4 regions of the Paeniglutamicibacter sp. GQ140 genome follow, and region 4 is predicted to be linked to each of the others. Evidence: riboswitches for the same ligand, from Rfam matches in the RefSeq annotation. Region 4 holds a riboswitch; each other region holds the start of a gene.
What was found. A riboswitch is a leader RNA that binds a small molecule or an ion and turns the genes downstream of it on or off. The one in region 4 is predicted to bind S-adenosylmethionine.
Positions count from the first base shown of each region.

Region 1: linked by a shared signal. The riboswitch ahead of AC6CHY_RS00865 (OsmC family protein) and the one ahead of AC6CHY_RS08635 (methylenetetrahydrofolate reductase) in region 4 are both predicted to bind S-adenosylmethionine.
Region 2: linked by a shared signal. The riboswitch ahead of AC6CHY_RS15785 (flavin reductase family protein) and the one ahead of AC6CHY_RS08635 (methylenetetrahydrofolate reductase) in region 4 are both predicted to bind S-adenosylmethionine.
Region 3: linked by a shared signal. The riboswitch ahead of AC6CHY_RS10300 (ABC transporter substrate-binding protein) and the one ahead of AC6CHY_RS08635 (methylenetetrahydrofolate reductase) in region 4 are both predicted to bind S-adenosylmethionine.

Region 1 covers NZ_JCAXDW010000001.1:183,260-190,830, forward strand. Annotated here, with positions in the region: gene AC6CHY_RS00835 (ABC transporter permease) at 1-725, shown strand, start outside; gene AC6CHY_RS00840 (glycine betaine ABC transporter substrate-binding protein) at 780-1,679, shown strand; gene AC6CHY_RS00845 (hypothetical protein) at 2,017-2,409, opposite strand; gene AC6CHY_RS00850 (FAD-dependent oxidoreductase) at 2,475-3,845, opposite strand; gene AC6CHY_RS00855 (VOC family protein) at 4,237-4,668, opposite strand; gene AC6CHY_RS00860 (MarR family winged helix-turn-helix transcriptional regulator) at 4,945-5,448, shown strand; SAM riboswitch class IV at 5,806-5,924, shown strand; gene AC6CHY_RS00865 (OsmC family protein) at 5,965-6,510, shown strand; gene aztD (zinc metallochaperone AztD) at 6,602-7,571, opposite strand, start outside.
Region 2 covers NZ_JCAXDW010000012.1:66,039-73,609, forward strand. Annotated here, with positions in the region: gene AC6CHY_RS15750 (pirin family protein) at 1-620, shown strand, start outside; gene AC6CHY_RS15755 (ribonuclease E inhibitor RraB) at 696-1,079, shown strand; gene AC6CHY_RS15760 (GNAT family N-acetyltransferase) at 1,103-1,447, shown strand; gene AC6CHY_RS15765 (helix-hairpin-helix domain-containing protein) at 1,458-1,649, opposite strand; gene AC6CHY_RS15770 (ZIP family metal transporter) at 1,800-2,567, opposite strand; gene dnaB (replicative DNA helicase) at 2,713-4,086, opposite strand; gene AC6CHY_RS15780 (DUF1801 domain-containing protein) at 4,601-5,026, shown strand; gene AC6CHY_RS15785 (flavin reductase family protein) at 5,120-5,629, opposite strand; SAM riboswitch class IV at 5,698-5,810, opposite strand; gene AC6CHY_RS15790 (dihydrofolate reductase family protein) at 6,052-6,678, opposite strand; gene rplI (50S ribosomal protein L9) at 6,916-7,371, opposite strand; gene rpsR (30S ribosomal protein S18) at 7,387-7,571, opposite strand, start outside.
Region 3 covers NZ_JCAXDW010000006.1:53,704-61,274, reverse strand. Annotated here, with positions in the region: gene AC6CHY_RS10315 (dipeptide ABC transporter ATP-binding protein) at 1-916, opposite strand, end outside; gene AC6CHY_RS10310 (ABC transporter permease) at 930-1,838, opposite strand; gene AC6CHY_RS10305 (ABC transporter permease) at 1,859-2,818, opposite strand; gene AC6CHY_RS10300 (ABC transporter substrate-binding protein) at 2,826-4,484, opposite strand; SAM riboswitch class I at 4,591-4,685, opposite strand; gene AC6CHY_RS10295 (LLM class flavin-dependent oxidoreductase) at 5,062-6,465, opposite strand; gene AC6CHY_RS10290 (acyl-CoA dehydrogenase family protein) at 6,542-7,571, opposite strand, start outside.
Region 4 covers NZ_JCAXDW010000005.1:38,976-46,546, forward strand. Annotated here, with positions in the region: gene metE (5-methyltetrahydropteroyltriglutamate--homocysteine S-methyltransferase) at 1-2,022, opposite strand, end outside; gene AC6CHY_RS08635 (methylenetetrahydrofolate reductase) at 2,077-3,003, opposite strand; SAM riboswitch class I at 3,107-3,224, opposite strand; gene AC6CHY_RS08640 (deoxyguanosinetriphosphate triphosphohydrolase family protein) at 3,501-5,087, shown strand; gene AC6CHY_RS08645 (NADP-dependent isocitrate dehydrogenase) at 5,168-7,390, opposite strand.

The DNA of each region.
Region 1 (7,571 bases), on a different contig from region 4:
GACTCGACTGGGTCCTGACGGCACCGCCGTTCTGGGCAGTCATCGTCGTGCTCGCGGCTTTGGCGTTCTGGCTCAAGGGCTGGAAGCTGGCACTGGGCAGCATCGTCGGGTTCCTGCTGATCTACGGCATGAACCAATGGGAAAACGCCATGCACTCCCTGGCCTTGGTGCTCGTGGCCTCCGTGGTCGCGGTGATCATCAGCGTCCCGCTGGGCATCGCTGCGGCAAAGTCCGGCGCTGTCTCGGGCGTCGTGAAACCCGTCATGGACTTCCTGCAGACCATGCCCGCATTCGTGTACCTGATCCCGGTGCTGCTTTTGCTGGGCATTGGACCGGTCCCGGGCATCGTGGCGACCATCATCTTTGCCCTGGCACCGGGTGCCCGCTTCACCGAACTGGGCATCCGCTCCGTGGACAGCGAAGTCGTCGAGGCAGGCCAGGCCTTCGGTGCCTCACCGATGCGCATCCTGCGCCAGATCCAGATCCCCCTGGCCATGCCCACCATCATGGCCGGCATCAACCAGATCATCATGCTCTCGCTATCCATGGTTGTCATTGCCGGAATGGTCGGCGCCGGAGGGCTCGGCGGCGCCGTCTACGCGGCGTTGACCGGCCTCAACACCCCATTGGGTGTGGAATCGGGTCTCTCCGTCGTCATCCTCGCGATCTTCCTTGATCGCGTCACCGCTTCGCTGAGCAGGTCCAAGCAACACGTTGCAGCGTAATCACCCCCCATTAGCGGCCCCGCAACACCGGGGCCGTCGAGAAAGGCACGAATCATGAGGAAGAAACTCGCATCTTTGATAGCAGTGGCCGCGGCCTCGACCCTGGCGCTGACCGCGTGCGGTTCCGGCAGCGGCGCGGCCGCCGGCCCGGAAAACGGTGACAAGAAGGACGTCACCATCGGTGTCTTCGCCGGATGGGACGAAGGCCTTGCCGTGTCCCACCTGTGGGAGCGCATCCTGGCCAAGAAGGGCTACGACGTCACGCTGACCAGCGCCGACGTGGCCCCGGTCTTCTCCGGCATTTCCACCGGCGACTTCGACATGGCCATGGACGTCTGGCTTCCGGAAACCCACGCGACCCAGGCCGAAAAGTATGGTGACAAGATCCAGGAGCTGGGCACCTGGTACGAGGACGCCAAGCTCACCGTGGCCGTGAACAAGGACGCGGACATCGAGTCCCTGGATGAGCTCGCCGGCAAGGCCGACATGTTCGGCAATCGAATCGTGGGCATCGACCCGGGAGCCGGGCTGACCAAGGCCACGAAGGAGCGAGTGATCCCGCAGTACGGTCTGGAGAAGATGGACTACGTGACCTCCTCCACCCCCGCCATGCTGACCGAGTTGAAGAAGGCCACGGATGCCGGCGACGACGTCCTGGTGACACTGTGGCGTCCGCACTGGGCCTATGATGCGTTCCCGATCAAGGATCTCAAGGATCCCAAGGGCACGCTGGGCACCGCCGAGCACATCAGCACCTACGGCAGCCTGACCTTCAAGGAAGACTTCCCGACCCTCACCGGTTGGATGAAGGACTTCAAGATCGATGACGAGAAGCTCTTCTCCCTTGAAAACGCGATGTTCAACGGTGCCGACACCCAGGACTACGCCCCGATCGTGGACCAGTGGATCTCCGAAAACCAGGAATGGGTCGATTCCTTGACCGCCGCGAAGTAGTCGCACACCATCATCAAGCGGCCCGGTTCTTCCGGGGTCACCGGCATCTCCTGCGGTGTCCCCGAAGAAACGGGCCGCTTTTGTGGTCTTGGGCCGGCGCGGACCACGCGCGTGCCGTAAAGATGCACCGGCGCACGGCGGGCCTCGACGGGAAGCTCCTGCGGGTCAGCCGAGACGTCGACATCCCGGAATCCAAAACCCCTTTGTCGGTTCGCCGGCGTATTCCTGCGCGCAACGGAACCTCCATGCGCCGGTGGTGGGAATCGACCTGTGGATGGCGGCCAATGAGGAATCCGGTTCCCGGATCATCGCGCTTTGGCGTGAATTCCCGGGCTGGCTAGTCCCAGTGGGCAATAATGCCCAGGACCTTGCTGAGTGCAAAGACGGCCGCCAGGGCCGCCGCCGTCCAATACAGGAAGCGCACGTTTGAGCGCGGCTTTTCCAGTTGCCAGGATCCGGACTTGTCTTCCCGGTAGTACACCAGCGCCTTGCCCTCGGGAGCGCGGGGGTGTTCGAGCACCAGAAGCTCGCTGCGGATGGTGCCGTCCGCGGTGTGGAAAACCAGGCATTCCTGCCCCTCGAGCACGGCGATCTCATAATCGGCGGTCTTCCATTCCGCATCCCGGCGACGTTCGGCCACGGCAAAGGCATAGAATCCGGCCGCGGCAATGAGCGCCACCCACCCTATGAGGTCGAGTGCGGGGCCCAGGCTGGTCAGCAGGTCTTGCACGCTTTTATCTTATGGTCTGCGGCTTTCAGTCACCGCATCCGGGTCCCCGCGTGACCGAGGAGGAATCAGCGGGCGAACGAACCGAGCACCTCGTTCAACGCCTCCGTCGACGAGGGGTGGGTGAAGATCGAATCGCGCAGCGTGGATGAAGTGACTCCCTGGCGCATGGCCAGCGCGACAAGGTTGATGACTTCCTGGGAATCCACGTGCATCAGGGCCGCGCCGAGGATCCGGTCGGAGTCGGCATCGACCACGATTTTGACGATGCCGCGTGCATCTCCCACGATCTTGGGTCGGGGCATCGCGGCAATCTCGGCTACCTTCTTGACGGCGACCTTGATCTCCAGGCCCTGCGCCCGAGCTTGGTCCTCGCTGAGCCCGACGCGGGCCAATGGCGGGGTGGTGAAGATCGTGTGGGGAACCGCAACGCGGTCGGCCGTGGTGCGCTTGCCGGTTCCCAGGATTGCATCGGCGACGACGCGGTTGTCGTCAAGGGACACGTAGGTGAATTGGGGCCCGCCGTTCACATCCCCCAGCGCGTATACGCCCTCGGCCGTCGTGGCCATGCGTCCATCGACCTTGATGGCCCCCGATGCGGTGAGCTCGATGCCTGCGGATTCCAGGTTCAGCCCGCCGGTGGCCGGGGTTCGCCCGAGTGCAATGAGCACCGCGTCGGCCTCGATTGATCGCACTTGGCCGTCTTGATCGTAGTGCACCAGGGCGGAGTCGGTGTCTTGGCCGATGCGCTTCACGCTGGCTCCCACCCGCACCTCCACCCCCACGTCGTTCAGCGCCTCGAGGACCTCGGCGGCAACGTCTTCGTCCTCCTTCTTCAGTGCCCGTGCCCCGCGGTCCAGCACGGTGACCTTCGAGCCGAAGTGCGCGAACATGGAGGCGAACTCGGTCCCGACGTATCCGCCGCCGACCACCACCAGGGTCTTGGGCAGCGGCGCGTGTTGCAGCGTGGTGGAGTCGTGGATGCGCCCGCCGATGCGCGCGCCGTCAAGGTCCGGGATCGTGGGCACGGCGCCGGTGTTGATGATGATCCGCTTGGCCTCAAGTTCGAGGGTTTCTTCCCCGGCCTCGACCCTGATGCGGCGCGGCGAGATGAAGCTGGCCCTGCCCGTGATGGTGATGACCGAATCCAGCCCGTCCAGCATGGAAAAGTTCTTGGCACGCATCGCGGCGGTCAGCTTGTCCCGGCGCAGCACCGCCGCATCGAAGTAGTCGGGGTCGAATCCGTTACCGGGGCGGATGTCCGCGTCATGGATCAGCGCCTTGGTGGGAACACAGCCGATGTTGATGCAGGTGCCGCCATACATATCAGGCGATGCCTCGATGATTGCCACCCGCTGCCCGGCACGGGCCATGGTTCCGGCAAGCGTCTTTCCGCCCTTGCCCCAGCCGATGACTATGAGATCGAGTTCGTGTTCCATCGGGGCATCCTCTGTTCCTGGAAATACGGTGTTGACTACGGTTGAGTCTGGTTCGCTGCGGATTGGAGGTCAAGGAAGCCCGCGCCGAACGGGCCGAAGGCCGCACATCCTTGACCGGATTGAACACCCATTTCGTGCAGCCTTCGGCAACGACTACGACATGGAAACATATGGGCAGCGCCGTCGAAGGGCCAAGGAAACCGGATCCTGACAAAGGCAGGGTGGGCGTGGTCCAGGCGAAGCGGCCGCAGCCAGGACGCACCCGTGCTCGCTGGCTGTCGCCCTCACGCCATCGACGCAAAAATGCGTGGGTTGGACCGCCCAGGGTCTAACCCACGCATTTTTCATGCTGGCTTGGTGACGTTGGCCCCCTCGCCTGCGGAACGGGCGTTTACTGCCCCGCGTTCCCGGGCCCGGCAATGTTGACCATCCAGTCAACCCCGAACTTGTCCGTGAGCATGCCGAACGAGTCTCCCCACGGGGCCTCGGCCAGCTCCTCGCCGATCGTGGCACCCTCGCTGAGCTTCTTCCAATACGCGGTCATTTCGTCCTTGTCGTCGCCGCTGAGCGTGACGGAGATGGCGGTGCCGCCCTTCCACTCCATGGAGGCAGGGGTGTCGGCCGCCATCAGGTTCAGGCCGTTGGGTGCACGCAGGTGACCGTGCATGATCTTGTTGTCATCCTCCGGATTGCCGGTCTTGGCGAAGTCGTAGTCCGCGAAGGGGCGCAAATCCAGTTCACCGCCAAATACCGACTGGTAGAACTCGAGCGCGGGACGCGCCGTATCGCGGAAGCTGATGTAGGGGTTGAGAATCGTGCCCATGGTGTTCTCCATCGTTTGGCGGTGTTCAACAATTAGCAATTGTGCCCGCCGCAACCGGATCCGTGAAGCCTTCGGACCGATAGTTTGCCGTGAATTCGCTGGGGGTCCAACCCGGCGGGAACTGCCGCATCGGGTTCGTGGGCAACAGCCGAGGTCAACACCGCGGACAGGCCCGGGCCGGCGCGGCGCCACGCAGGCAAAACGCCGGCGCGCGGAAATGGCAAACGCGCCGTCGCGAAGGATTCGAATCGGCGGATCGCCACTAAAATGATTCCCATGACTTCACCGTTCTCCGAATCCCGACCCGACCCGGGATCGGCAACTGATCACGAAACCCTTGATCCATTGATCGAGGACGTGGAAAAAGAGTTTTCAATCATGGTCGTCAAGGCGCGCCAGGCCATCCGCAAGCGCGCCGCCGCGATCCATCCTGAACTTCAGCCGCTGGGCTACAAGGTGCTCTCCATCCTGGCGCGCGAGCACGCCCAGCAGCAGATCATCCTTGCCGAGGAACTCCAGGTGGACAAGGCGACCATGAGCCGGATGATCAAATGGCTCGAGGCCAAGGACCTGGTCACCCGCGTTCCGGATCCGCGCGACGGCAGGGCCATGCTGGTCAGCATCACCGAACCCGCGCGTGCGGGCTATCTTGCCTCCAGCGCGGCGTCGCGCCAATTGCTGAGGAACCGGCTCGTTTCCTGGGACCCCGAGGAAATCAAGCGCTTCGCCGACCTGCTCTCCAAGCTCAACGCCAACGACGCCCCGGCACGCGAAAGCTGACTGGCGCGAAACCGTTCCCCGGCCCCGGCCCTCCACCTGGAAGGGTCGGGGCCGACGGCGTCGGCGAGTCTGGGCGCATCCATGTCGCCTGTTCGCCCCCGGGACGACCGCCCGTTCCGAACCCGGCCGATTGCCGGATAGCACGGGCTCCCATGGCGTTTCCCGGCAGTGAAATCGGCCCCGGCACGCGGCGTGGTTTCTTCGCCATGCTGCCTCCAACGCCTTGATCCATTCGCCGCATTGGCCCGAATCGGCAAAAGAACGGGCACTTGTTCGACGAAAGAGCGTTTCATCGTGAAGATTTGTTAAGGCTGCGCTTTGCGCGGGCGCCACGGAATCGGCAACACTCGTAGACAGAATCACGAGCTCCAATCATTCACGGCCCTGGTCGATTGGACCGCAACCCTCTTCGTCATAGCGGGGTGCGCCAGGTGAAGATTCGACGCCACCCAACCGGATCGGCGTAAGTATGGCGTTGTGCAAGGCATGCGCCAACCACGAAAGGATCGAACTTCCATGTCCGAAACCCTGATCGACAGCACCCTTGATGAGATTCGCGCAGAAAAGCTCACCGCGGCAGGCACCGCCTGGGGCGAGCGCATTGCCGCCAACACGGCCAGCGCGGCGCTGACCTTCAAGGCCAGCGGAGTGTCCACCGGTTCGGTGTCCAGCGAAATCACCGCGGGAAAGCACCGCTTCATCGTCGACGAACCGGAGGCACTGGCCGGGGACGACGTGGCGGCCAGCCCGGTGGAATTTGCCCTCGGCGCCCTCATTTCCTGCCAGGTCGTGGTCTACCGCCTGTACGCACACCAGCTGGGTCTCAAGATCGACTCACTGGAAATCAGCGCGGAGGCCGACCTGGATGTCCGCGGTCTCTTCGGCATCGAGGAAACCATCCGCCCGGGCTTCGGCGAGGTGCGCCTGACGGTCAAGATCGATGGCCCGGAGACGCGCGAGCGCTACGAGGAGCTGCAGGCAACCGTCGATGCACGCTGCCCGGTGCTGGACATCTTCAGCAACCCGACCCCTGTCAGCGTCGAGCTGGTTACCGCCGGCTAGCGCCACCATGAACCGATCGTGGGTCGGTGCCGTTCGAGGGGAACGGCACCGACCCACGATTTTTTTGTTTCCCTTGGGGCGCGGGTTCCCGCTATCCCTTGATCGAGGTGATCTCGTTGGGAACTTCCGGCAGGGTCACGCTCCGTGAGACCTTGCCGGTCTTCAGGTCCACGAAGTGCAACTCCTTGGTGGCCGGTTCGGTGACATAGGCGGTACCCCCGGAGACGTGCACAGTCGGGCGCGGCTGCTGCCAATCGATCGGTTCTTCCCATGCGCCGACCACGGCAATGGCCTTCTTTTCCTTCCCGTTCTTCACGTCGTAGACATGCAGCTTGCCGTCGGTTCCCAGCAGCAGCGCGTCCCCTCCGGCACTGCGGGCCAGGGAGCGGAACGAATAGCTGTAGTTGATGTCGATGAGCTTGAGGGTGTTGGTCGCGGTATCCGTCAACGAAAAGGTTTGCGGGCGTTCGAGCTCGGCGTCCTTGTCCTTCTTATAGTCCCCGAGCACCACGGACGAGACCTCGGATCCTGCCTGGTTTCCGATCCGTCCGTAAGCATCAGGCGCCTCGAGCTTGGCGATCTTCTTGTCCTTGATGACCAGGATGCCGTCCTCGCAGCCGACCACCATGGCCTCGTCCTTGGCGACCGCCTCGCCGTGGACGCCGGGGCACTGCCGGGATTCGGCCACGGTGGTTCGCCGGTGCTCGGCATCCGGCGCGGAGAGCAGCTTCACCGCGTTGACGGCCTCGGCATTGCCGTCGGTGACCAGCAGGGTCCCGTCCGCGAGCCGCACGGCCACCCCGTGGTGCGCTTCGGGCAGTGCCACGTCCTCGGTGCGGGGCAGGGCCCTGTTGTCCAGCTGGGTGGATTCGAAGATGTTGATTTTGCCGGTGGCGTCGTCGAAGAGGGCGGTGTGCCCGGCGTGGACCACTGCGTGCCCGGGCTTGGCGGCCGGGAACACCAGCTCGGTCAGCGAGGGATCTGAGGTGTAGTGATGGGCATGTTCACCATGCTTTTCGGACCAGACACCGGAGTCCAGGACCTGGAATCCCCCGGCGGTG
Region 2 (7,571 bases), on a different contig from region 4:
CGATGCTGCACGGCGCCCAGCTGTGGGTCGCGCTGCCCGATTCCGCCCGGCACATGCCCCCGACCTTCGACCACTACCGCCCCGAGCCACTGGCCGGGGACGGGTGGTATGTCAGCGTGTTCCTGGGCGAGCTGACCGTGGCGAACCACAGCGGTGCCGACCAGCACTCCGAATCCCCGGTTGCCACCCACACCGAATTGCTCGGGGCGGAGATCCGCTTGGAGCCGGGCACGAGCATTCGGCTGGCGGTGAAGGCCCACCACGAGCACGGGGTGCTGCTCGATTCGGGATCCCTTTCCGTCGGTGTCGACGAACTGCCCGAAGACCACCTGGCCTACCTGCCGACGGGGACCCAGGAGATCACCCTCACCGCGGGCCAGGCACCCGTGCGCGCCCTGCTCATTGGCGGGGAGCCGCTGAACGAGCAGATCCTGATGTGGTGGAACTTCGTGGGGCGCACCCACGAGGAGGTCGTCGAATACCGCCGGCAGTGGCAGGCGGAGATCGGCGCAGAGCCCGGGGACGGGTCCACCCAGCGCTTCGGGGACTTCCCGGCCGGGCAGCCCGCCGCGCTGCCCGCCCCGGTGCTGCCCTCGGTGCGGCTGCGCCCACGCGAATGACGGATGCGCCAACATGCACCGGGCCGGGGGCGCAAGCGCCGGCCCCAGGAACCAGACAAGGAGCCGGTGGGGATCGTGTCACTTCAAGAGGAACTGGGCAAGCTGCGCCGGGCCTTGGCCGAACGCGCGGCGCTGGGCGACCAGCTGGAGGCCAAGCGCGAGATGGAGCACTTCGTCTCCTTTCGCGCACTGCGCGAGATGAACGAGGCCGCCGCCCACTTTGAACGGGCAGGCTGGCAGATCGACCGGACCGAGGGCCAGGACGCCAACTCCCGCTACCTGCTGCGGGTCTACCGCGAGCAGGCCATCGACGTGGAACACGCGGAACACGCCCTGCGCAATGTGCACGCCATCACCGAAAAGCATGGCGGGAGCTATGACGGGTTCGGTGCCATGTTCATCGACGCCGCCGACAGCGAACCCCGGGGGTTCTTCGGTCGGCTGTTCGGAAACCAATGACAACCGGGAAGAAGGAGCAACACGTGAGCGAAATCCAGGTCGAAATCCAGGTGGAACACAGGCCCGAACGCAGGCGCTACGCACTGCTGGACGGGGAGAAGTCAATCGGCGCGGCACATTACCGCGAGTTGGCAACCACCGGCGGCATCGAGCGGGTCTTCTTCCACACGGTGGTCGATGAGGCATATGCCGGGCAGGGGCTGGCAGGAAAGCTCGCCGCCGCGGCGCTGTCCGACACAGTGGAGCAGGGCCACAAGATCGTGCCGGTCTGCCCCTACATCAAGGCCTACCTGACCAGGCACCACGAGTACGACGCCGACCTGGTGAAGCCCACGCCCGAGCACTTGGCGATCCTGCCCCAGGGATGAGCGGCCGGGGTCAATCCGCCAGTTCGAGGCCCAACTCGGCCAGAGCCGCGCGCAGGATCACGATGCCCTTGGGTCCGAAACCGTGCAGCCCCAGCAACGCGGCTTCCCCAAACGCGGAAGCCTGCTCGAGCGTCGTGATTCCCGCCCCTTCCAGGGCGCGGGCGGCGGGTGCGGAGATCCTGGGCAACGGATGGCTGGTCATGGCCCCAGCGTAGCAACGTCCGGTTGCTGAACGCCTGCGCGCGCGGTGCCGCCGAACCCGCCGAAGACCGGCCCGGTGCCGCAGCCACGTGTGGTGGCCGGACTGCTCCGGCGGGCCCGGGCACCATTCGACCTGGTCGAGCGCATCAAGCTAGGCGCTGTAGTGCAGCACCAGTGCCGCGAGGAATCCCAGTGCGGCAATGAATCCGGTGAGCATGTGCTGCTCCTCGAAGGCCTCGGGGATCATGGTGTCGGCGAGCATGGCCAGGATGCCGCCCGCGGCGATCGCGGTGACCACCGCGATGACCTCTCCCGGGGCGTTGTCGAGGGCCAGGTAGCCGATCATCGCGGCGAGCCCCGAAAGCACGGCGATGCTCCCCCAGATCGCGAAGATCTCCTTCGGTCCCTTTCCGGCGCGCTTCATGTCGGCGGTGCTGGCCAGTCCCTCGGGGACGTTGGAAATGAAAATTGCCGCCAGCATGGTCGGGTTGACTGCGGCGCCGGAGAGCAGTCCCACGCCCAGCACGATGGACTCGGGGATGCCATCCAGCAGTGCGCCGACCGCGATGGCCGCTCCCCCGTTGGGAGTTCCGCCGGCGCCGGCGCCGGCGCCTGCCCGGGCTGGAGGCTTTCCGCGGCGTCGGTGCTCGGCACCGAGGCGCACCAGCAGGGCGTTCGCGCCGACATAGATGACGGCCCCCGCCAGGAATCCGGCCACGGTGGGCCACAGCCCGCCGGCCTCCTCGGCCTCCTGGACCAGTTCAAAGGTGAGGGCGGAAATCAGCACGCCGGCGCCGAATGCCATGACGCTGGAGACAACCTTCCGCGGAATGTTTAACCACCAGGCCGCGGCGGCACCGAGCAGCAACGCCGACCCGGCGATGGTGCCCCACATGAGCGCTTGCAAGGACATCAACATGGCGCCACGCTATCGCACCATGACTATTCACGCAGCGTTTTCATGGGACGCGCGGGCTCGCCCGGCGCAGCTAAACGGCTGCGGGCGGTTGCCCTGCCCCGCAAGGGCCAGGGCAACCGCCCGTTTTCCCGGATGTTCCGGGGAGTTACCCGAGGCCGTCCTGGGCCATGTTGTTGAAGCGCGAGTAGTGGCCCTGGAAGGCGACGGTGATGGTCTTGGTCGGGCCGTTACGGTGCTTGGCCACGATCACGTCGGCCTCGCCGGCGCGGGCCGATTCCTTGTCGTAGATATCCTCACGGTGCAGCAGGATGACCATGTCGGCATCCTGCTCGATCGATCCGGATTCGCGAAGGTCGGAAATCATCGGTTTCTTGTCGGTGCGCTGCTCCGAACCACGGTTCAGCTGGGAGAGGGCGATGACCGGTACGTCGAGTTCCTTGGCCAACAGCTTGAGCGCTCGGGAGAACTCGGAGACTTCCTGCTGGCGCGACTCGACCTTTTTGCCCGAGCTCATCAGCTGCAGGTAGTCAAGGACCACGAGCTTCAGGTCATGCTTCTGCTTGAGCCGCCGGCACTTGGCGCGGATTTCCATCAGCGACATGTTCGGCGAATCGTCAATGAACAGCGGGGCGTCGTTGAGCCGTCCCATCGTGGTGGCGATCTTCGACCACTGTTCGTCCTGGATCGTCCCCTTGCGCAAATCCTGCAGGGCGATGCTTGCCTCTGCCGACAGCAGGCGCATCGCGATCTCGTTGCGGCCCATTTCCAGCGAAAAGAAGACGGACGTCATGTTGTGCTTGATCGATGCCGACCTGGCAAAGTCCAGTGCGAACGTCGACTTGCCCACGGCGGGACGGGCGGCAATGACGATCATCTGACCGCCGTGCAGCCCCTGGGTCAACTCGTCGAGTTCGAAGATCCCGGTGGGAACGCCAATCACGCCCTCGCCGCGGCTGCCGGCGGATTCGATTTCATCGACGGTGCCCTCGATGATGTCGCGCAGCGGGACGTAGTCCTCAGCCGTGCGGCGCTCGGCGACCTTGTAGACCTCGGCCTGGGCCTCGTTCACGATGGCGTCGACCTCGCCGTCCTGCGAGTAGCCGAGCTGCACGATCTTGGTGCCCGCATCAACCAGTCGGCGCAGGACCGCGCGTTCACGCACGATCTCGGCGTAGAAGCCTGCGTTGGCGGCGGTGGGCACGGACTGGATGAGCGTATGCAGGTACGCCGGGCCGCCAATGCGGGTGATCTCGCCGCGCTTGGTCAACAGGTCAGAGACGGTCACGGCATCGGCGGGCTCGCCGCGGCCGTAGAGGTCGATGATGGCCTCGTAGATCGCCTCGTGTGCCGGGCGGTAGAAGTCCAGCCCTCGCAGCACCTCCACGCAGTCTGCGATGGCGTCCTTGGACAGCATCATGCCGCCCAGGACGCTTTGCTCGGCTACGAGGTCTTGCGGTGGAGTGCGGCCATAGTCCGATCCATGTGAATCGGAGCTGGTTTCGGTGCTGGCTAGCGACACGGGTTTTTCCCTTCAAGCTTCGCGGGTTCCCAATTTTCCGCTTCATTACCCAGTCAGTGTCTCAAGGAGCACGGACGATTCGTTAGGTTCAATCTCACACGTGCGCAAGGGCACCGCGAACCTGTGGAAATAGGTGGGGAACACTGTCACCCTAGACCTGTTTTCCACCAAACCCAACACGGTTATCCACAGGCCATGTGGATAACCTGTGAACCTCGCGGCGTGTTGTGTGCACAGTCTGGGGAGAAGGTTGTGGATTACACCATTTTTTTGAGCAAAAAACGCGCGTGACTAGGCATTACCTGAATCCACGCCTGTGGATACAAACTATTTATCCACATCCACCACGGGCGTAATCGTCGGTTATACACACAAAAACCCCGAGATTCCGGGGTTAAACCGGTCGCGTTTTCACAGTTACCCACAACCTATCCACAGACACGCCGGAAGTTGCCGGGGTTCTGGGGATAGCGGGCATTGATAGAGATCACCGTCGCCTGACATACTGGGCCGCATGAGCGCCAACAAGACCGTCCCAACAGCCGATGACCCGGAGGAATTCGTTTCGGCGGTGGCACATCCGACGAGGCGCGCGGACGCCGAGGTCCTGCTGGGGATGATGGAAGAGGCCAGCGGACAGCCACCGACCATGTGGGGGCCAACCATCATCGGGTATGGCAGCTACCACTATAAATACGATTCCGGCCGCGAAGGTGATGCCTGCGCGATCGGCTTCTCTCCACGGGCGTCGAACCTGGCTCTTTACGGATTGACCATCGCCCCGACCGCCGGGAAGTTGCTGGCGAAACTGGGCAAGCACAAAGTCGGGGCATCATGCCTCTACGTGAACAAGCTTGCCGACGTCGACCTGGAGGTCCTGGCCCAGCTGGCCCGCGACGGCTACCGATACATGATGGGCGTGGTGCACAGAGGTTCATAGGCAAACCGCCGCGCAACGACAGGGGCTCCCGGCCCGCGGCGGCGAATCCAGGATTCGCTGCGGCGGACCGGGAGCCCCCACGTGTCAGGTGCCCTAGGAGACCAGCTGTTCGGCATCCAGGCGACGGAATGCCGAGCCGTGGAACACCAGCGGCGAGTTGGCGTTGTCGTGCGTCTGGTGGCCGTGCACGCGCAGCAGCACCACATGGTGGTCCCCCGCGGGGACCTCCTGCTCGATGGAGCAGTCGAGCCACAGGGTGGCGTCATGCAGGAAGAGCGCACCCTCGTCGGTCGAATCAAGGCGAAGCCCGGCAAAACGGTCCCCCGACTTCGAGGCGATCTGTCGGCACACGCCCTCGTTCTTTTCACTCAGCACCGAGACGCCAATGCGCCCGCTGGTGCGCACCAACGGCCACGTCTTCGAGGTGTTCTGGACCGCGAACATCACCAGCGGCGGATCCATGGACACGCCAACCGTAAAGGACGAAGCCACAATCCCTTGCGGCTGCCCGTCCACGATGGCGCAGAGTGCGGCAATGCCCGAGGGGTGCTGGGCAAAGACGTTGCGCAGGGTATCGGGGGTGAGGTCAGAGGTGAGTGTCATAATGCTCAATCCTTCGGCTTCGGCCCACCTTCGCGGGTGCGCGCAATCCACGCGCCAACCAGCAAGGTGTGCGGTACTTGCCTCCCGGGTCCCGGTAGGCCGAATCATCACCTGGAGCACCCCACCACCGTGAGAGGGTTGCCGGTCAACGGGCCAGGGCCTTGCGTTGACACTCTTGATTCATCACTAACGTTAGAAGAAATAATTACGTCTCGTCAAAGTTTGTTTCGACACACTAAGTCACGAAGCGTAAGAATCGAAGATTGTGCGACCATATGCCCCGATCCCGCCCATGAGGGTCAAGAGGCCCTTGTCCGCACGTGAACGCCGGGACCCCTCGGGACGGCCGAAGAAGACGCCTGCACCGCACGGGCTGCGGATCCGCAACCAAGCCGCCATTGCGACGCCGCGACATTCCCGGCCTAGGCGACGTCCGAGACCCCCGTGTACGTCGCATAGGCGGCCTCGCCGGCACGTTGGTAGACCAGGATGGCAAGCCCGCCCGGGGTGGTCTTGCTGCTCGAAAGACGCAGCCCGGCCGGCGCGCAGCCCTCGGGGAAGAGGCGTCGCCCGCGGCCAAGGACAACCGGAGCCACGACAAGCCGGAGTTCGTCAATCAGCCCCTCGGCAAGCAATGAGCCGGCGAGGCGGGCACTGCCGTGGATCTGCAGCTCCCTGCCGGGCCGGGCCTTGAGCTCCGCAACCCTGGCGGCAATGTCGCCGGAGAGAACCGTGGTCGGGTCCCAGCTTCCCTCGGCCAGTGTCTGCGATGCAACGTACTTGGGCAGCGAATTCATGAGCACCGTGAACGGGTCGTCCGGGTCGGTGATCTGCGGCCAATCCCGGGCGAAGGCCTCATAGGTGCGACGGCCAAGCAGCAGCCCGTCGGCTTCCCCGAGCCATTGCGCTGCCTGCTCAATGAATGCCTCGTCCATGTGCGGGACCAGCCACCCGCCTTGGGTAAACCCGTCGGTCGGGTCTTCCTCGGGAGACCCGGGGCCCTGCGACACCCCGTCGAGACTTACGAACTCCGTCAATGTCAGCTTCATGAACGTGCCTTCCTGGTAGTTGCGCTGCCCGTTCCCCGGGAATCGCCGGGCGGGCGACGCCGGGAGGGCGCTGCTCCCCTGGGCAAAACTACTTGACGTGGAGCCCCGGCGCCAGAGTCCGGCCTTTTGCCCGCCGCAGCCCCGGGAGCGGAACCTTGCCTTAACCCACTGTGGACCCCGCCATTGGCGGGGTCCACAGTGGGTTGCCGTCAATCAAGACGGCGGGTGCGCAAGGAATTACTTCTTTGCGGCAACAACCTGCAGTGCAACCTTTGCGGAGACATCGGTGTGCAGACGCACGGTCGCCGAGTAGTTACCCGTCGACTTGATGTGGTCGTTGATCTCGATGTTGCGCTTGTCGATCGCGCCCAGGCCAGCGGCTGCAACAGCCTTGGCGATGTCGTCGGTCTTCACGGTGCCGAAGAGGCGACCGGTAGCGCCGGCCTTGACGGTCAGCTTGACCGGCTTGGCGGAAATCGAAGCAGCAAGTGCCTGCGCATCTTCCAGGTTCGCAACGGCGCGAGCAGCACGGGCGGCCTTGATCGACTCAACCTGCTTCTCACCGCCCTTGGTCCAGGTGATGGCGAAGGCGCGCGGGAGAAGGTAGTTACGTGCGTAACCATCCTTCACCTCGACGATGTCGCCTGCGGCGCCGAGGCCGGTAACTTCGTGGGTCAGAATGAGCTTTGCCATGTTGGTATACCTTCCTTAGCCGCGGCCAGCGCCGGAGTAAGGCAGCAATGCCACTTCGCGCGCGTTCTTGATGGCCTGTGCGATCTTGCGCTGTTCCTGTACGGAAACACCGGTAACGCGACGGGCACGGATCTTTCCGCGATCGGAAATGAACTTGCGCAGCAATGCTACGTCCTTGTAGTCGATGACAGTGATGTCAG
Region 3 (7,571 bases), on a different contig from region 4:
CTGCTCGTTCAGCTTTTCCGTTGCCATAGATCTTTGTCAGGCCACGGACCTCAATGGCCGGCAACTCGATGGCGCCTTCAGGCCCGGTGGTTTGTGCGCCCTTGCCCGTGGCAGTGGCCTCGGTAAGCAGCATCTGGGTATAGGCATCTTCCGGGGCATGCAGGATTTCACGCACCGGGCGATCCTCGCGAATCCGGCCGTGCTGCATGACCACGATGCGGTCGGCGATGTCCGTGGCCACGGCCAAGTCATGGGTCACAAAAATGACTGCGGTTCCGAGTTCCCGGGCGAGCTTGGTAAATACCTCGAGCACCGTCTGTTGGACCGTGACATCCAATGCGGATGTTGGCTCATCGGCAATCAGCAGCTCGGGTTCCAGGGCAAAGGCTATGGCAATGAGCACCCGCTGCTTCAGCCCGCCCGAGAGCTCATGAGGGTACTGTCCCAGGCGCTGTTCCGGGCGATCGATCCCGACCAGTTCCAGCAGCCTGAGGACTTCCCGGCGCAACTCTGCCTTGGTGCGCTTGCGCCCTTGCGGGTGCAGGCGGAAAACCTCGGATACCTGGGACCCCACGGTCTTCACCGGATCGAGGGAGGCTCCGGGATCCTGCGGCACCATGCCGATGCGCCGTCCGCGGATGGCTTCCAGTTCCTTGGCCGAATGGTTCAGGAGGTTGTCGCCGGCAAGGTCGATCGTTCCGCCCAGGACCTTTGCCGATTCCGGCAGCAATCCGATGATGGCCTTTGCCAGCGTGGACTTGCCGGAGCCGGATTCGCCAACCAGTGCAACGATTTCGCCGGTCTTGAGCGCGATGTCGAGGTGGTCTGCGGCGATGACCGATTCATCGCCGGTGCCGTATTGAATGCTTAGCCCACGAATGTCCAGCAATGTGGGTGCCGAGTCGATGGTGCTCATGCTGTTCCCCTGACTAGAAACGGAAGATCTTGTGAAGCTGTCGGCCAAGACCGGCGAGCAGGATGACCACGACGACGATGACCACGCCCGGCAGGGTCGTGAGCCACCATGCCGAAGCGAGGTACTGCCGTCCCTCGGAAATGAGCAGACCCCATTCAGGGGTCGGAGGCGGAGAGCCGAATCCGAGGAAGCCGAGGCCCGAAATCGCGAGGATCGCCACGCCGAGGTCCACCGCCAGAAGGGCCAGAACGGGGCCGCAGGAGTTGGGCAGGATGTGCTTGAAAACGACAGACCAATACGTGCCGCCGTTCATGAAGGCGGCTTCCACGTAGTCCAGGCTGCGAACGCGCAGGACCTCGGAACGCACCACGCGTGCAAACGACGCAATGGAGGCGATGCCCACGCCGATTCCCAGGGAAATCGGACCGGGGGCAAATGCCGTGACGATGATCAGCGAGACCAGGAAGCCCGGGACAGCGAGCAAGACATCGATCAGGCGCATGGTGACGGCGTCGGCCGCCCGGCCTGCGGTTGCCGCCAGCAGCCCCAGCCCGGTCCCCGCGACGAGCCCGATCGTCACCGCCAGTCCCGCGGTCAACAGCGTTTGGCTGGTGCCGTGAACCACCCGGGCAAACACGTCGCGGCCCAAGTGGTCGGTGCCAAACCAGTGGGCGAACCCGGGCGCCTGGAATTTCTCGGCCGGGACGCCGCTAATGGGGTCCAGTCCGCTAAACAGCGAAGGGACCAACGCCCACCCCAGGACCATGATCAGCGGGGCGCAGGTCAGCCAGAATACGGGCGAACTAAGCGCTCCCGATTTCTTCTTGGAAGATGGCACGATCTCCACCGGCGCAAGAGTGCCGGCCGGGGCGGACTGCTGCACGGCAACCTTCGTCAACGGTTCCTCTAGCTTGATGCTCATGGATTCTTCTCCGTTCGTTCCTAGGCCACGAGTGCGCGCGGTGCCCCGTGCGTTCCACTCTTGAGGATCCGTGGATCCAATAGCGGGTAAAGCAGGTCAACAACCAGGTTCACGACAACGAAGGCCGTGGCGGTGATCAGCACGAGTCCCTGGACCAGCGCCACGTCCTGCGCGGTGACCGACTGAAGCACCACCTGGCCCAGGCCGGACCGGGCAAACACCGTCTCGGTGATGACCGAGCCGGCCAACAGCGTTCCCACGGTTATCCCGCTGATGGTCATGGCCGGTGCCGCAGCGTTTTTGAGGGTGTGGCGAAAGAAAATCCATGACGGCGAAGCGCCCTTGGCACGCAACACGTCCACGAATGGCTGGGCGTAAACGTTGTCCACACTCTTGAGCAGCACCTGGGCAATCGGGGCAGAGACGTGGACGGCCAGGACCAGGACGGGGACGGCAATCGAGGCGAACGAACCATCCGGGAAAAGCGACATGACTCCGAGTTGGATGGAGAGCAGCTGCAGGAGCACCAGGCCCAGCCAGAACACGGGAACTGCCGCGAAGAGCGGCGGCAGGTTGATGATGAGCCGCTTCAACCACGTCCGACGTGCCAACGTGGCCGAAGCGACCAGCAGAACCGCAAACACCACGGCAGTCACGAAGGCACTGGAAGCCAGCACCAAGGTCGACCCGGCCACTGCACCGATGCGTTCTGCAACGGGCTGGCCCGAGGCCAGCGAATACCCGAAATCACCCCGGAAGAGACCGGCCAATTGGCTGAAATACTGAATCAACAGCGGCTGGTCGTATCCGTATTGCGCCTTCATGGCCGCGATGGTTTCCGGATTGGCCGCAGCATCCGCTGACAGGAAGATCGTCACTGGGTCATTCGGGAGCAGCTGCACGGCCAGGAAGACCAGGGTGTAGGCAAGCCAAATGACCAGCAAAGCTTGTCCGATGCGTCGCGCGATGTAAGCGGCCATGGGGTTGCTACTTTCCGGTCTTCCAGGCGCCCTGGAAAATCGGGGCGGTGCCGGAGGTGAATTCCACGTGCGCATCCGAGTTGCCGCCGTAGACCTGGACTTCGTCCCAAAGGACCAGGGACAGCGCCTTTTCGCTGACCAGCTGGCGCTGTTCCTCGGCAACCAGTTCCTTGTGCTCCGCCTCGCTGGTGGCCGAACGTTCCTTGGCGAACAGCGCGTTGAGCTCGCTGTCGGCGTTCAGGGTCTGGGTGTTGTTTTCCGGGCCGAAGACCGGTCCCAGTCCGCCGTAGGCAAATTGGCGGGTTCCGAAGAACTCGATGTTGGGATCGATCATGGCCGTGGTCAGGAACGTGTTGTCGGCCGCACGGTTGATGAGCTTGACGCCGATTTCCCGCCATTGCTGCTCGATGAGTTCAAAGGCCGGTTTGATGACCACGGAGTTGTTGGAGCTGGTGATGGTGATTTCCAGCTTCTGCCCACCCTTTTCGCGTACTCCGTCGGCTCCGACAACCCAGCCTGCCTCGTCGAGCAACGCCTTGGATTTCTCCGGGTTGTAGCCCAGATCCGCGGACAGGTCGATGAACCCGGGGGCCGCGTGGTTCAGCACGGAGTCGGCGATGACGTAGCTGTCCGACAGCACCGTGTCCTTGATGGATTGGCGGTCGATGCCGACCTGGAGCGCCTGACGCACCTTGGTGTCGGCGAGCTTGCCACTGCCGATGCGCACTGCCGCCATGTTGGTGGTCAGGTCAATTCCCTTGGCCGGCAGCACCTGGTCGCCGCTGCCCGCGAGGGTTTGCTCGTCCACGGGCTGAAGTCCCCGGACCAGGTCGACCTGGCCGGTTTGGACCGCTCCGGCACGGTGCGCCACCTCGGGCAGGTACTTCACCACGAGCTTGTCCAGGTATGCGGCGCCCTGGTTTGCCGCTGATTCAGGCGCCCACTTGTAATCCGCGCGCTTGGCGAAGGTGACTTCTTCATCGGTCTTCTCGGATTCGAAGACGAACGGTCCGGAGCCGACGATGTTGGCGATGGCCGACTGGCCGGCATTGTCCAACGTCAAGGTTTCAGGGGAAACCAGGCCCGAGGTGACCGACGATGTGGCACGCAGGAAGTTGGCGTCGGGGGTCTTGAGCGTGACCTTGACCTGGTTTTTTCCTACGACCTCGGCGGACTTGAAGGCGGCGAAGTCGACGTTGGGTGCGATCTGTGCGCTCTTGATGCCCTTGCCCAGGGCGTCCAGGTTTTCCTTGACGGCCTTGGCATCGAGCGCCGTTCCGTCCGAGAAACTCACGCCGTCACGAATGGTGAAGGTGAACTCGGTCTGGTTCTTGTTGGCGGTGAAATCCGACGCTATCCAGCCAACGAGCTTTCCGGTTGCCGCGTCGAAATAGGTCAGTCGGTCCAACACGCTATTGAGCACATTGGCCTTCTCGTAGAAGCGTGCGGCTTGGGTCTGCCAGTTGTTGATCGGGGTTACTTCCGCATACACGAAGGTTCCGCCCTGGACGGGATCGTTGCTTACCGGGTCGGCTGCATTTCCCGCTGTTTGGGTTCCCGATCCGCAGGCGCTGAGTGCCAGCGTGGCCACGGAAAGCACGGTAAGGATCTTGACGCCGAGGCCGGCGCGAAGGCGTCGCTTCGCAGGTGGTTTGGTGTTGCCCATGATTCATTCCTTCTCGGTTCACCCGAGGAACGCCGCGACATGGCTAATCAGTCGAATACCTGTCCAAGACATGACAGCATTCGGCGGACCGCGCAGAGTTTGGCTATCTCCATCGGTCCTGGCGGTAGCACCGGATCCCCATGAGGGGAGTGGTTGCTGCGGCGTCAACGAGCCAGGTCTCTCAGCCGCTCTGGATGGTGTGTGCTCGTGTTGGTTGGTTTCCAGCGTCGAACAATTCAAGTGTGTCGCAGGATCTTCGATACAACCAACATAAAAGGGTTCGCCGTGAAATAAATCGACGCACGGATCGGCTTTGGGGCCGGATTTGCTTCACGAAGCGTCATAAGTCAGAACGTGAAGCGAAAAACAACCTGGCCTTGCTTCACCGGGGCGTCATGTTGATAATGTGCACAAATTCATGCCCCGGAACTCATCGACTGGGCAAATGGCGGCTGACTCTCTTTCCTGGTCTCAGGCTGCCGGCCGTCCCGAACGTTCACGGCCCCTTAAACGGCCCGGGCGGCGGCGCACCTCATGGTGCGCCGCCGCCCGAAACTCGTGCGGGAGTTACTCCCGGCTACTTGACCTCGGCGTTCGAGAACCGGTAGTTCGCCGCGCGGTGGGAGTCCTGGACGCGGTCGCCCTTGCCGAAGAGCTTGTTGCGCAGCGTGCCCTCGACGTATTCGGTCGGGTAGGCGCCGCGTGCCTGCAGCTCGGGAACGATGAACTCCACGATGTCCTCAAAGGTGCCCGGGGTGATGGCGTAGGCCAGGTTGAACCCGTCCACGTCGGTGTCCTCGACCCACTCGATGAGCTTGTCGGCGACCTCGGTCGGCGAGCCGACGGTGATCGGTCCGAAGCCGCCAACGCCCACCCACTCGGCCAGCTGGCGGATCGTCCACGGGTTGCCCGAATCGCCGCTGGCCTGCTGGAACATCGACACGGTGGACTGGATGGCGTTGGACTTCACGTTGTCGCCGATAACGTCGTCCGGGCCGTAGGTCGACAGGTCCACGCCCATCCAGCCGGAGATCAGCGCAAGGGCGCCGTCGATGTCGGCGTAGGACTTGTAGTCCTCGAACTTGGCCTGCGCGGCGGCGGAATCCACGTCCGTGATGATGGTCTGCATGGTGTAGATGCGCACGTCGTGGCGTCCACGGCCGGCCGCCTCGGCGGCGTCGCGGATCTTGGTGACCGTGGCCTTGAGCATGTCCTTGGTGGGGCAAGTGACGAAGACTGCCTCGGCATTTGCCGCGGCGAACTGCATGCCGCGCGAGGAGGTTCCGGCCTGGAAGATCACCGGGGTGCGCTGCGGGCTGGGCTCGGTGATGGCGATGCCCGGGACCTTGAAGTACTTGCCCTCATGGTTGATCTCGTGGACCTTGGCCGGGTCGGTGAAGACACCGCGCTCGGCGTCGCGAACCACGGCGTCTTCTTCCCAGGAACCCTCGAGCAGCTTGTACACGACCTCGAGGTATTCGTCGGCGTGGTTGTAGCGCTCGTCGTGCTCAAGCTGGTCTTCCTGGCCCATGTTCCGGGCGGCGGAGGGCAGGTAGCCGGTCACGACGTTCCAGCCGATGCGGCCCTTGGTCAGGTGGTCAAGGGTCGCCAGGCGGCGGGAGAAAGGGTACGGGTGTTCGTAGGAGGTGCTGGCGGTGACGCCGAAGCCGAGGTTCTCGGTCACGGCGGCCATCGCGGAGACAAGCATGAGCGGGTCGTTGACCGGGACCTGGGCGCCGGTGCGCAGCGGCACCTCGTTGGAGCCGCCGAAGACGTCGTAGGTGCCCAGCACGTCGGCGATGAAGATGCCGTCGAACTTGCCCTTTTCCAGGGTCTTGGCCAGGTTGGTCCAGTAGGATAGGTCCTTGTAGCTGGCGGACTGGTCCTTGGGGTGCTTCCACAGTCCCGGGGACTGGTGTCCGACGCAGTTCATGTCGAAGGCGTTGAAGCGGATCTGGCGTGGGGCGGGAGTCGTGCTCATGTTTATCCTTCGCGAGGTGTTGGGAGTTGCGGATCCGGTGTTGTGCGGATCAAGTTGATGTGGGGCTCGTGTTGTTCTACGGGATGCCGGTTCCCTGGGTGGCACCCACGTCGCCGATGGCGTTGAGCTGCTGGGGCGCCGTGCCGTTGACCTCGTAGTCGCCGATGATGCGAGACTTGTAGATCGCGGGGTTGTGGGTGGCAACGGTGCGCGCGTTGCGCCAGTGCCGGTCCAGGTTGCATCCCTTGGCGGTTGCCGAGGCACCCAGTCCGTCAAAGAGCTTGGTCGCCGCGGAGAGCACCAGCGGCTGGACGACCGCCTGGGCCCTGTCCGCGGCGAGTTCACACACCGCGAACCGCTCGGCCGGGCTGAGCGATACATCGGCCAGCGCGACCTCGATCTCCGCCACGGCGGCCAGGACGATGGAGTCGACCGCGAATGCGGTGCCGGAGACCTCGCCGACCAATTGCAGTACCTGGGGTTCTTCGCGCACCGGAACACCGGTCCCGGTGCTGAAGCTTCGGGTGCGGGCCTGGACCGAGGAGCGCATGTCGTTGAGCACGGCGCGCGTGATTCCCGCCTGGACCCCGAGTAGCACCAATTGGAAGATGGCGGATTCCGGGTCGTTGACCTGCTGCTCGTCGGGAAGGATCGTGTCCACCGGGACATTCTCGAACGTGGTTGAGCCGGTGCCGGTGAGCTGCTGCCCGAATCCGTCCCAGTCGTCAAGGATCTTGACGCCGGAATGCTGCGTGGAAACCACGGCGATCTGCCTGCCGGCACGGGCGGGGTGCGCCACGGCGACTGCCACCCAGTCCGCGTAGATCGTGCCGGTGCAATAGTATTTTTCGCCATTGAGGATCCAGCGCTCGCCCTGCTTGGCAATGGTCGTGTTCAGGGTGCCCAGCCGGTTTCCGCCGCGCTCGGTGTAGGCGTTGCCGATAATTTGCCCGGCAACGATGCGCTCGACCCAGCGGTGGCGCAAGGCATCGTCTTCCAGCTGCAACACGGATTCGACGAAGCCGATGTGCGAGCGCCACAGATGTGCCACCTGGGAATCGGCTTCTGCCAGTTCGATGAGCAGGCGGAACAAGTCGGACACGCTG
Region 4 (7,571 bases):
GAACTCCGAGTAGCACAGGTGGGTGTGGATCTGCGTGGCGTCCGCGGCCCCCGAGGTGGCCAGGCGGAAGGAGTCAACGCTCCAGCCCAGGTACTTGGCCTGGTCCTTGGCGCGCAGCGGCAGCAGCTCGCGCAGTGCCGGCTCGTCGACCTGGATGATGCCGATGCCCGCGGCCTGCAGGTCCGCGATCTCGTCGCGCAGCGCCAGGGCCACCTGGTTGGCGGAGGTGGCCAGGGGCTGGTCGTCGCGGATGAAGCTCCAGGCCAGGATGGTGACCGGGCCGGTGAGCATGCCCTTGAGCGGCTTGTTGGTCAGCGAGGCGGCGTGGGAAATCCACGGGACGGTGAAGGCCGCCGGGCGGGAGACGTCGCCCCAGAGGATCGAGGGGCGGGTGGCGCGCGATCCGTAGGACTGCACCCAGCCGTTCTCGGTTTCGGAGAAGCCGTCGAAGTTCTCGGCGAAGTACTGGACCATGTCGTTGCGCTCGGCCTCGCCGTGCACCAGCACGTCGAGTCCCAGGCGTTCCTGCAGTTCCACCACCCGCTGGATTTCCTCCTTGAGGAAGCCCTCGTACGCGGCGTCGTCCAGGGTGCCGGCCTTGTGCGCGGCGCGGGCGGTGCGGACCTGGGTGGTCTGCGGGAAGGAGCCGATGGTGGTGGTCGGCAGCGGCGGCAGCGCCAGGGCGGTCTCCTGGGCGGCCTTGCGGATTGCTGCATCCGAGCGGGAGAAGTCGGCGGTGGTCAGGTTGTCCAGGCGCTCGCGCACCGCGGCAACGGTGGTCCCGGCGAATCCGGCGCGGTGGGCACGTGCCGATTCGGCGGCGGAGAGCTCGGCGGCGATGGCGGATTCGCCCTCGGCCAGGCCCTTGGCCAGGGTCAGCACCTCGGCGACCTTCTGGTTGGCGAAGGCCAGCCATTCGGGCAGGTGGGGCGGCAGGTTCGCCTCCTGGGCGACGTCGTGCGGGACGTGCTGCAGCGAGGTGGCGGTTCCCACGGCCAGGGTGCCGCCGGCCTTTTCGACCTCGGTGCGCAGGGAGGCGAGCGTGCCCAGCGAGGCGGCCAGGTCGTTGCGCCAGATGTTGCGCGAGTCAACGATGCCCGCAACAAGGGTGGAACCGGCAAGGTCGCCGAGGAATTCGGCGGTGGGCACGGCGCCGCGGACCAGGTCGGCGTGCACCGCCTCGACACCGGTGCGGGCCAGCAGGCCCTGGGTGGCGCCCGGGCGGGCGGGATCCCCGGCGGTGCCGTAGCCCAGGCCCACCAGCAGGGCCGGGCGCGCCGTGGCGGCGGCCAGCTGCGTGTAGACGGTTTCGGCGAGCGCACCGGGGACGGCCAGGGCGGCGCCGCGGTCGGTGACAAGTGCCGGCTCGTCGAGCTGCACCCAGGGCGCGCCGGCGGCGGCAAGTGCAGCAAGGATCTCGCCGTAGGCGGCAACGACCTCGTCGATGCGCGAGAGCGGGTCGAAACCGGCAGGTGCGCCGTCCTCGGGCTTGGCCAGCAGCAAGTAGCTGATCGGGCCCACGAGGGTGGGGCGGATGGTGTTGCCCTGGGCGGCGTGTGCCGCGAAGGACTCGACCAGGGCGGCGGCGTTGGCCTTGACCGGGGTGGCTTCGCCGATTTCCGGGACCAGGTAGTGGTAGTTGGTGTCGAACCACTTGGTCATTTCCAGCGGGGCGCGGGATTCGTCGCCTCGGGCCAGCACGAAGGAGGCGGCGGTGTCGATGGCGCCGTTGGCGTCGGCCAGGTCGGCGAAGCGGGCGGGCAGCGCCGAGAGGGCGACGGTCGCGTCGAGCACCTGGTCGTAGTAGGCGAAGTCGCCGGGAAGCGAGGCGTCGTCGGCCGCAAGGCCCAGCCCGGTGAGCCTTGCCAGGTTGGCGTTCTGCAGTTCACGGGCGGCGGCGTGCAGCGTGGCCTCGTCGGTGCGTGCTGCCCAGTGCGCCTCGAGGGCCTTCTTGAGCTCGCGGTTGGGCCCGATGCGCGGATAGCCGAGGATGGATGCTGCCGGGAAGGTTGCCTTGGTCATGGTGATTCTCCTGTTGTTCTGGCGTGGTGGAAAGTAATGGGAAGGTGTGTGGGTCTAGACGGCGGCGCGGGTTGCCCAGGCGTTGGACGCCCTGGCACGGGTCCGCGGCAATTCGAGCCGCTCGATGACATCGAGGGAGCCGCGGTGGTCGTTGAAGGTGTAGAGGTGCACGCCCGGCGCCCCGTCGTCGAAGGCGCGCTTGGCCAGGGTGACGGCGGCGTCCACGCCGATGCGGTGGCGCTCGCCATCCGAGTCCGCCGTCTCCAGGGCGTGGGCCAGGATCGGGTCCGGGGCAATGCCCGTCATCGATGCCAGCCGGTTCAGGCGCCGCAGCGAGTTCAGCGGGATGACCCCGGGGATGATCGGAATGGTGACCCCGGCGCGGCGGGCCGATTCCACGAGGTTGGTGTATTCGCCGGCCCGGAAGTAGACCTGCGTGATCGCGTAGTTCGCGCCGGAGCGCTCCTTGGCCAGCAGCACCTCGACGTCGTGCTCGAAGGACGGGGACTCCGGGTGCCGGATCGGGTAGGCGGCAACGCCCACCCCCAGCCGCCCGCCGGCCAGGGCGGCCGAGTGGTCGGCCTCGACCTCGCGGATCAACTCGATCAGGTAGCGGGCGAAGGGGAACTCCCCGCGCCACTCATCCGGGTCCGTCGGCAGGTCCCCGCGGAGGGCCAGCACCCCGCGGACCCCGAGGGAGATGAAGTGCCGGATCAGGTTCTGCAGGGATTCGCGGCTCTCCCCCACACAGGTCAGGTGCGCCAGCGGGCGCAGCCGGGTGTTTTGGATGAGGTGCTCGATCAGTTCCAGCGACGCGTTCCTCCTTGTCGGGGACCCCGAGTAGGTCACCGACACGTAGTCGGGATCCGTCGCCTCCAGGGCCGCGATGCTGTTGAAGATCCCCTCGGTGGCGTCGCGGTTCACCGGCGGGTACAGCTCGTAGGACAGGGACGGCGGTGCGGCTGTCGTTTCAATGCTCATGCGTGTCTCCTCGTCGATTCGAGGGAGGCATCAGGGATCGCCACCAAAGCCCCAGGGATCCGTCACGGATTTCCTGCGGCGATGATGAGTGAACGCTGAAGCGGCTCCATCGCTTCTGGCCTTAGCACCCTCGCCGAGCGGAGTCCCCGCGAGGGGAATCCATCGGACGATGGTTGCTGCGGCGTCAACGAGCCAGATCTCTCAGCCGCTCTTGATGGTTGATGCATTCATCTTGGAACAGCGTCGACAAGGTGCGCAAGGCGCTCGCCGATGCAGCCGTCACGAAGGGCAAAAACACTTCATGTGTCCATGCGGCGTCATTTCCGGGCGGAGCGACGGTCACATTGTTACGGACCCGGAACCCGCGGAACACCCGTATTCACGGGGATGTGGTTCCAGCGTGTGACTCGTCCCGGTTTCTGTGACGCCTTTGTGTCGACGGATACCGGCTCCGGGGGTTCGGCGCCGATCCAGATGATCCGCGCCATCCTCCGAAGATGCCGTGGGTCGCGGGGCGCCCGCACCGGGTGCGCACTAAGCTGGTGCGCACCATGGACTACAGGAACACCACCCACCAGACCGGCGGCCGCGAGCGGCCGATCCGCGAGGACTCGCGGCCCGGCGAAGACGAATTCCGCGTCGACATCGAACGCATCCGCTTCTCCCCCTATTTCTCCCGGCTCTCGGCGGTCACCCAGGTGATTCCGCAGGCCGGCGCGGGCACCGTGGTGCACAACCGGCTCACCCACTCGCTCAAGGTCTCGGCCGTGGCCCGCTCGATTGCCATCGGGTTGCGCAACGCCGACGAGCCGACGCGCTCACTCGTGGCCGAGCTTGGCGGCTGCGATCCCGTGGTGGTGCAGGCCGCCGCGGCCGCACACGACCTGGGCCACCCGCCCTTCGGGCACCTGGGCGAACAGGAACTGGACCGGGCCGCCCGGCAGATCCTGCGCCTGCCCGACGGGTTCGAGGGCAACGCCCAGTCCTTCCGCATCCTCACCGCGCTGGACAGCTGCGACGCGAGCCCGCGCGGGATGAACCTGACCCGGGCGGTGCGGGCGGCGGTGCTCAAGTACCCCTGGACCCGCAACGAATGGCGTTCCCTGCCGGCCCGGTCCCCGGCACTCCTGCCGCGCGGCGTGGGCCTCGGCGGCGGAAACGCCGCCCTGAAATACTCGGCCTACGACATCGAGGAGGCCGAGATGCGTGACGTGCTTTCGGTTTTCCCGCAGATCGCCGAACACCAGCAGACCCTGGAATGCTCGGTCATGGACATCGCCGACGACATTGCATACGCGGTGCACGACCTGGACGACTTCTACCGCGCCGGGGTGCTGCAGTATTCGCTGGTGTCCACCGAGCTGCGGCACTGGCTCGAATCGGGGCCGGACCTGGCCCGCCTGGATATGCGCGAGCTGGACCCGCGGCTGCCCGGCCACGGGCTGGAGCGCACCTGGCGCCGGGTGGCAGCCAAGGACCCGTGGATCGCGAACGCCGACGCCTTCCGGGCCTCGGTGTTGCGCGTGGGCCACGACCTGGTCGAGGGGCTGCTTTCCCTGCCCTACGACGGCGGGCTCGATGCGGACCGCGCCGTCACCGGCTTCACCCGCCGCTGGATCGACAGGTTGCAGGCCTCCATCGCGGTGGAAAGGGACCCCGGGGTGCGCAGCGGCCACGTGCGCCTGGCCGACGAGGCCTGGCACGACGTGGTGGTGCTCAAGTTCGTGCACGAGCGCTTTGTGCTTGAACGCTCCGACCTGGCCCTCTACCAGCGCGGGCAGACCCGCATCATCAGGTCGTTGGCCGAGGGGCTGGCCGCCTGGCTCGATGACCCGCAGGATGCGGCCCGCGCACCGCGCCGGCTGCTTGACTCGGTCGAGGCGGCGACCGGCGAATACCGCCAGCTCTACGCTCAGACCCCCGGACCCGCCGGCAACGTCCCGGCCGGCGAGATCGAGCGCCTGGGCAGGGCGCGGGCCATCGTGGACTACATCGCCTCGTTCACCGACGCGCAGGCCGCCTCCGTCAACGCCCTGCTCACCGGAACCTCCGAGAGCATCTGGGAGGTCGGCCGCGGGCTGTAGGGCACGGTTAACCGACGAAGGCCGCCACGATCGTAGGATCGTGGCGGCCTCTGCCGTGCTTCCTTGCGGAAGGGGAGGGACTACTTGGTGAGCAGTTCCAGCGCCGCGTTCAGCGTGGAGCTCGGGCGCATGATGGCTGCGACCTTTTCCTCGACCGGGCGGTAGTAGCCGCCCAGGTCGACCGGGGCGCCCTGCACGGCGGCGAGCTCGGCCACGATGGCCTCCTCGTTGCCGCCCAGTGCCTCGGAGACGGCCTTGAATGCCGCTGCCAGCTCGGCGTCCTTGGTCTGTGCCGCCAGTTCCTCGGCCCAGTACTTGGCCAGGTAGAAGTGGCTGCCGCGGTTGTCCAGCTCGCCGGCCTTGCGCTTGGGCGACTTGTTTTCCAGCAGGAAGGTGCCGGTTGCCGCATCCAGTGTGTCGGCGAGGATCTGCGCGCGCGCGTTGTCCGAGGTGTTGGCCAGGTGCTCGAAGGAGACGGCCAGGGCCAGGAACTCGCCCAGGGAATCCCAGCGCAGGTGGTTTTCGCTCACCAGCTGGGCCACGTGCTTCGGGGCCGAGCCACCGGCACCGGTCTCGAACAGGCCGCCGCCGGCGATCAGCGGCACGATGGAAAGCATCTTGGCGCTGGTGCCCAATTCGAGGATCGGGAACAGGTCGGTGAGGTAGTCGCGCAGCACGTTGCCGGAGACCGAGATGGTGTCCTCGCCGCGGCGGATGCGCTCGATGGTGTACTTGGTGGCATCGACCGGCGAGAGGATCTCGATGACCAGGCCCTCGGTGTCGTGGTCCTTGAGGTACTCGTTGACCTTGGAGATCAGCACGGCGTCGTGCGCGCGGGTCTCGTCCAGCCAGAACACCGCGGGGGTGGCCGAGGCGCGGGCGCGGTTGACTGCCAGCTTGACCCAGTCGCGCACCGGCACGTCCTTGGTCTGGCAGGCGCGCCAGATGTCACCCGGGAAGACCTGGTGTTCGATGAGCACGCCGCCGGTGGCATCCAGGATCTGGACGTGTCCGGCGGACTTGATCTCGAAGGTCTTGTCGTGGGAGCCGTACTCCTCGGCCGCTTGGGCCATCAGGCCGACGTTCGGGACGGTGCCCATGGTGGTCGGGTCGTAGGCGCCGTTGGCGCGGCAGTCGTCGATGACGACCTGGTAGATGCCCGAGTAGGAGGAGTCCGGCAGCACTGCCAGGGTGTCGCGTTCCTTGCCCTCGGCGTCCCACATGTGGCCCGAGGTGCGGATCATGGCGGGCATGGAGGCGTCGACGATGACGTCGGAGGGGACGTGCAGGTTGGTGATGCCCTTGTCGGAGTCGACCATGGCGATGGCCGGGCCTTCCTCGAAGCCCTTGGCGATCAGTGCCTCGACGCCGGCGCGCACGTCGTCGGAGAGGTCATCGAGCCCGCCGAGGATGGCCGCAAGGCCGTTGTTCGGGTTCAGGCCGGCTGCCTCGAGCTGCTCGCCGTAGGTCTCAAAGAGTTCGGAGAAGTAGGCCTTGACGACGTGGCCGAAGATGATCGGGTCGGAGACCTTCATCATGGTGGCCTTCAGGTGTGCCGAGAAGAGCACGTCTTCGGCCTTGGCGCGGGCGATCGCGTCCTTCAGGAAGGCGCTCAGCGAGGCGGCGTGCATCACGGTGCCGTCGATGATCTCGTCCTTGATCACCGGCAGGGACTTCTTCAGGACCTTGACTTCGCCATCTTCGCCAACGAAGCGGATCGAGAGGTTCTGGTCCGCGTCGATGACCACGGACTTCTCGTTTGCACGGAAGTCGTCCTCGGCCATGGTTGCGACATTGGTCTTGGAGTCAGCGGTCCAGGCACCCATGGTGTGCGGGTTCTTGCGGGCGTAGTTCTTCACGCTCAACGGGGCGCGCCGGTCCGAGTTGCCTTCGCGCAACACCGGGTTCACGGCGGAACCCTTGATCTTGTCGTAGCGGGCGCGGACGTCGGTTTCCTCGTCGGAAGAGGGGTTGTCCGGGTAGTCCGGAAGTGCGTAGCCGGCGGCCTGCAGTTCGGCAATGGCTGCCTTGAGCTGCGGAATGGAAGCCGAGATGTTCGGCAGCTTGATGATGTTGGCATCCGGGCTCTTGGCCAGTGCGCCAAGCTCGGCGAGGGCGTCGGGAACCTGCTGTTCGGCGGTGACGTAATCACCAAAGACGGAAATGATGCGGCCGGCCAGCGAGATGTCTCGCGTCTCGATCTCTACACCCGCGGTCGAGGCGTACGCTTCGACAATCGGCAGGAACGAGTGGGTTGCCAGCATCGGAGCTTCGTCGGTGTGGGTGTAAATAATCTTGGCCATAGGTGTGGCGTCTCCCTGAACGGTCTTATCGGATATGTGTAGTCCGAATTGATCTCAACAGCCCTAACTTACCCGATTTGCTGCGTCCAGACACTTTTTGTGGCGAGGCTCCCGTTCTCCCCCGGCCCCGTTTCGCCCCGAAAAGCCGGGGAAACCGGCACCCTGGCCGCCGATCCGCATT